Linked DNA regions of Pseudobacteriovorax antillogorgiicola. The protein of the gene in region 1 interacts with the protein of each later gene in a pairwise test. Links are inferred from orthologs where the notes say so. Each region holds a gene or a part of one and is shown on either strand. Other genes may lie near its edges.

Region 1 (2,900 bases):
TTAAGGGTTAAGAGCTTGGAAAGTCTTCGCCTGTCTATTCTTTGTTCTCAAGTACATGATCCAGAAGTCAAAGTCATGGTTCATTCTCAACGTCCTAAAACAAACAGCAGGGTCGCAAATTAAGTGTCACTCCACAACAGGAAAAATCTGCTGTGCATCCAAAGTTCGTCGCTCTACAAAGAAAAAATTAAGCCGACGAAAATTAGCATATATAGTGTGAGTTAAGGGTGTCAACCGCTAAATATGGGGTTAACCTGTGAATAACCTGTGTAAAAGTTAGGGAAAGTTCAAGGGTGTTCGGGACTTGGGAGCAGCAAAAAAAGCTGCGAAAAAATTTCATCCACAAGCATACATCAAAAGCGTTGCATTGCAAAAATCCACAGTGAAATAAAGGCCGATGTCTGGAAGGCTGATTGAATTGTTGCAGGAATTTTATCCTTTTTTTCAAGGCTCAAAAAGACTGGTTCACAGAGGCTCTGTGAACCTAGTGAGGGCTACTTTTTTTGCTGCGCGTGCATCACTTCCTCAAGGCTTAAACCTGTTAGCTTCTTAATACCGTTAAGTAGCTTGTACAATGCAAAAAACATAACGATCATCGAGGGGATGACAATCACTGGCCAGCTTAAGGCAGTCATTTGTCCAAGCTCCTCATTGAAAGCTTGTGAGCCGGGCTCACTAACTAAAATGTATTTGGCAAGTGCAAAATTTAGAAATGCCGATAAAAAAAACGACGAGGCAAGCAAATACGAAGTTTGCACCAGTAGTTTTTCAAAAGCAGTCTCGTTATTCTTATTGGCAAGCCTTTCGTGCACGAGGTTGACATTGATAATATTTTCATTGAACAAAAGTTTCTTGACCAATGGATATTTAGTGCGCAAGGAAATGATAATGGCGCAACCGATGAGAGCTGGCACCGTAGCTTCCTTCACTGCAATCCAGTGGGGGGGAAGCTTTATCAGAGTGAAAACTCCTGTCAACAAAATACTGATCAATCCGAGTATTGAAATAAAATTAACTTTGCGACGATCGTAGAAGTCATAGATCCCGTAGCAAAAGGGAAAAGCTAAGGCGATTACGAGGCCAGTAACGGGGCCAAGATGCTCCTCGCCGGTGAACTTCATCAAAATGATCGAAGGGATAGCAATATTCAGCAGCAGGCTGAGCAATGGGTTTTCTTGTTTCTCAGACATAATATTCCTTTCTGTGTCTACGATAGAGCTGGCAGTTCCCAGTCGATTGGAACCTTACCGTTGCGAAGCAAATACTGATTGATTTGTGAAAAAGGTCTTGATCCGAAGAAACCACGATGAGCCGACAGCGGCGATGGATGCACTGACTCTACGACAAAGTGCTTTTCTCTGTCTATAAAGCGGCCTTTCTTCTGGGCGTAGGCTCCCCAAAGGATAAATGCTAGTTGCTCCCGTTGATCGTTAAGTTCGCGAATCACGGCGTCAGTAAAGGACTCCCAGCCACGTTTTTGATGGGATCCGGCTTGGCCTTGGCAGACGGTAAGAACACTATTGAGCAAAAGAACCCCTTGCTCAGCCCAAGATGCTAGGTAGCCATGGCTAGGTTGCTGAATACCTAAGTCCTGTTTAAGCTCCTTGTAGATATTAACAAGTGATGGTGGGATGGCCACTCCAGGGCGGACGGAGAAGCTAAGTCCGTGAGCTTGATTCGGTCCATGATAAGGATCTTGCCCAATCACAACAACTTTTACTTGTTCGAAAGGAGTGAGATTGAGTGCCATAAAATACTCTGTCCCCTTGGGATAGATTGTCTTGCCTTGCTTGATCTCTGAAACCAAAAAATCTTTCAGTTGCTGCATATATGGCTGCTCAAACTCCGGGCGAAGCACTTTTTTCCAACTATCATCGAGCTTTACACTATTTATGTCCAATCAGGTCCTCCTTTTTGCTTCCGAAATCTATCTGGCCCTCGGCCATTTGTCTACGGCCTCTCCGTAGCCCACCTTCATTTGCTGGTACTAATACTTATAAAAACCACCAGTTCTCGCCACTGCTTAGTGGTTTGTAGTGCCAAATACTAAGATATAAACACCCGAAAAGAGCAAAGAAAGATCATTTATTTCAAGTTTTTTTCAGACCAACAGATAAGGAGATTGTTCGCTCTAATATGCGCCTAAACAGCTCTCTTTCCAAGTTGGAGATTGTTATGACTCGGGAAAAAAAACGCTGCCTTATTATCGATGATAGCTACGATTTTGGCGTCCTTATGGAAGAGGGGATTCGCGAGTACTTTGAGTCTGACGTAGCGCAGGATGCATTTACCGCGCAGCAGTTACTGTCACAGAAGAAGTTTGACATCATCCTGAGCGATATCCAAATGCCCTTTCTGAATGGCCTCGACTTAGCCCAGGAGCTAAGACGCAAGTATATCAATATTCCGACAATCTTTATCACCGGTGATGTGACTCCCGAGATATCGAAGCAAGCCTTACAGATCGGGGCTGCAAATCTTCTTGAAAAACCGGTTAACATTCCAGAACTGGTTGCAAAGATGCAGCTAGCCATACAGATTGCCAAAGAGGATCATGAGGATGAGTCTACCGATCATGAGCTTGGCTATATCTATAATTTGCTCAAGTCGCACTACTACGACATCCAAGAGATCCTATATCAAATCCAGTACTATCACGTTCCGATTTCTGTTGTTAAAGAAGAGCTGGATAAGAAGGAGAGGATGGGTAAGTGTCATTTAGATGACCCAGAAAACATCAAGTTTCTGGGTTCTGTAGCGTCTTAAAAGAAGTCTCAAACCATTGTCAAAATCCGAACCAGCTAACCGATAAATTCATATTAATTCAATACCCTTACGGGTGGGCCTGTGGCATAAAACCGAAAAGGCTCATCTTCGCCAAGCTCTTCGAGGAGGTCTTG
Region 2 (2,816 bases), on another replicon or contig:
AGCGATATCCATTGTCGAGTAGACGCTGGCACCGGCTTCGTTCACAACAAGGCGTTTAACATCTTTTAGCTCGTTGTCTTTAATAACACTAGTGATAACGCGATTGATTTCACGGCTTCCCGTACCGTTACCAATAGCAACACAGCCGACGTTATTGTCTTTAATAAGCCGAAGAATTTCAGCTTTTGATCGCTGTGTCTTAGCGCCTTCTTTATCACCAAGCTCGAAGTGCAAGGTCGCAGAGTCCAGTAACTTACCGGTATCGTCCACTACAGCAAACTTTGATCCAGTTCGAAGGCCGGGGTCCACACCTAATACAGTTTTATTGGGGATGGGGGGCAGTAAGAGCAGGTTCTCTAAGTTTTCTGAGAACACGCGAATTGCCTCAGCTTCGGCACTTTGCTTCAGCTGTAGGCGGAGTTCCGCTTCGATAGAAGGGCTCAAAAGGCGCTTGTGAGAATCTTCAATCACGCTTTCAAACCAATGACGGACAACGTCTGTGGTTTGAGGGTTGGTGATCACGGTTTCTTTTAGGCTTTCCAAGATCCGATCGGTATCGACTGTAATATTGACCTTTAAGAATTTTTCGGCTTCACCACGACGAACAGCCATAACTCTATGGCTAGCGGCGGTGTTAATCGATTCGCTATAATCGAAGTAGTTTTCGTACTTCGAAGCGTCGGATTTCTTGCCCTTCTTTTCGACTTTTTCAGCACCTTCTATTTTTTTAGAAACCAGAGTTCCAGATTCCTGGCTGATATTTCGAACCATAGCTCTGATCTCAGCGGTTTCAGAAATCCGCTCCGCGTAGATATCAGCGGCACCGGTGAGTGCTTCCTTCTCACTTGCAACCTTAAGGGTTGGCTCGATATTGGCATCAGCAGGGGTGACAAAGTCTTTGGCAACCTCGTTAAGGTCTGAGATCTGAGTGCAGGCCTCCAAGATTTTTTCGAGAAGGGGCTCAAGGCCTTTTTCCTTCGCAACCATGGCTCGCGTGCGACGCTTGGGCTTGAATGGAAGATAAAGATCCTCCAGCTCTTGCTTTGTGGTGCATGCTTCAAACTTTGCTTTCAGAGCAGGAAACTGAGCCTTTAACTCAGGTTTCTTCTGGCAATGCTCCTCAACAACCTTGAGATACTTTTGTTTGTTGGACTCAAGCTCCTGTAGGTAAGTGTAGCGATCGCGGATATCCCGAAGCTGCACTTCGTCGAGGGTGCCTGTCATTTCCTTTCGATAGCGGGCCACGAAAGGAATGGTACACTCTTCTTCAAAAAGCAATTTGATGGAGTTGTTGACCTGGAATTCTTTGAGCTCCAGCTCAGATGCTATCTTCGTAACGAGGTTGATCATCAGACTTTGTCCCTAGCGATTAGTAAATCTCAGATTCGGCGAAAAAGAAGGCCACTTCTTCTTTTGCTGTTTCAAGTGCGTCAGAGCCATGAACAGTGTTTTCGCCAATAGATTTCGCGAAAAGCTTGCGGATGGTGCCGTCAGCTGCTTCTTCAGGATTGGTTGCGCCCATGATTTCACGGTTTTTAGCAACAGCACCTTCGCCTTTAAGGCACATAACAACCACAGGGCTACGTGTCATAAAGTCCACAAGCTCGCCGAAGAAAGGGCGCTCTTTGTGAACAGCATAGAAGGCTTCAGCTTGGTGCTTGGAAAGGCGAACTTTCTTCATAGCAGCGATGTTCAAGCCATTTTCTTCAAATTTAGAAACGATTTGGCCAATGAGGTTTCGTTCAACGCCGTCAGGCTTGATAATAGAAAGTGTGCGTTCCAAAATGTCACTCCTTGTTATACTGGAAATATACTTGAACCAGTTCTAGTTAAATGCTGGTTGATGATACTCGAATGTTCAGAATAGGCAAGAATTGTAAACCTGTGGCAGCCATTTTTCATGGCCAGATAGGCTAAAATGATTGGTTTGAGGGATATTTTGAATGGGACAAATCGAGGCGACGAAAAAAATCTGCGACTCCTAAAGCAGAGCCTGTAGATAATGACATATTCTCCCGTCAGTAGCAGCGAAGTTTTCCTTCAATCTTGACGATTCTTGATCCGCCAGTTTTGTAGCACTTCAGCAAGGCTCTTTTGTATGCTTTGTCTTCTTTGGGATTGATAGGCTGGGATGACTCCCCGCCACTATGAATGCTGGAGTTGCTTCGACCCGAGCTGCCGCCCGCCCCTCCACCGCCGCTCTGGCATGAAGTGCATAGTATCCCTAGGCATAAGCCTAGCAGCTTTGCTTTGTTCATTACTCACCTCGTCTCGTATTCACACTCTCTTAGTATACAAGTTTGAATTAAGGAGGATGGGGCAGAAACTGCCCACCACAAATCATGGTTTTAGGGGTATATTTTTTTGCAGGAGGGCCGTTCTACACCACAGCTTAATTTGGGGTATTTAGAATTTGCTTTCTGACACAGCTTTGATTCCTTCGCCAGCATTCTTCTGCGTGCAGCCTGCAGGTTCGCTCCCTGAGCTTGTAGTAGCTTTTCTCTAACGAGCTTGCCTTCTGAGTCCCTAAGCGCGATTTTACAAGATACAACTGTCTTGTTGTCGGTTTCATCGCAGCGTTTCCAAAGTAGGCCATAGGTTTGTGCCGTATCGCCATCTATGGAATCGATTGTCATAAAGCCTTCTGCATCTTCGTTTGCATTGATTTGGATTCCGGCTCGCATTCTCAATTTGACCTTTCTTTGTTTGCAGCCAAACCATTTAAAGTTAGTCAGAGGAATTTGAACGGATCGTTCATAGTTCTCTTCGTAGAGTCCATCTAGCCTCATTGCTCCCAAGCGACCAGTTCTATTTCC

Evidence for each region. The genes of interacting proteins can lie anywhere in the genome.
Region 2: the proteins of ung (region 1) and ndk interact in binary tests that used the Escherichia coli proteins (3 or more experiments, as listed by UniProt). The link is inferred for Pseudobacteriovorax antillogorgiicola from one-to-one orthologs.

What each region holds. Positions count from the first base shown.
Region 1 is NZ_FWZT01000025.1:2,340-5,239, reverse strand. Bases 55-2,878 are described here. They hold ung (uracil-DNA glycosylase), read right to left. Parts: upstream 1,901-2,878; coding sequence 1,208-1,900; downstream 55-1,207. Other genes in these bases: B9N89_RS25210 (hypothetical protein), read right to left, coding at 2,820-2,878; B9N89_RS25215 (response regulator), read left to right, coding at 2,176-2,766; B9N89_RS25225 (VC0807 family protein), read right to left, coding at 495-1,190. Outside these bases: more of B9N89_RS25210, read right to left, coding at 2,879-2,900. UniProt on the Escherichia coli protein: Excises uracil residues from the DNA which can arise as a result of misincorporation of dUMP residues by DNA polymerase or due to deamination of cytosine.
Region 2 is NZ_FWZT01000026.1:77,035-79,850, reverse strand. Bases 77-2,816 are described here. They hold ndk (nucleoside-diphosphate kinase), read right to left. Parts: upstream 1,784-2,816; coding sequence 1,370-1,783; downstream 77-1,369. Other genes in these bases: B9N89_RS26035 (DUF4360 domain-containing protein), read right to left, coding at 2,349-2,816; B9N89_RS26040 (hypothetical protein), read right to left, coding at 2,019-2,258; B9N89_RS26050 (Tex family protein), read right to left, coding at 77-1,350. Outside these bases: more of B9N89_RS26050, read right to left, coding at 1-76. UniProt on the Escherichia coli protein: Major role in the synthesis of nucleoside triphosphates other than ATP. The ATP gamma phosphate is transferred to the NDP beta phosphate via a ping-pong mechanism, using a phosphorylated active-site intermediate.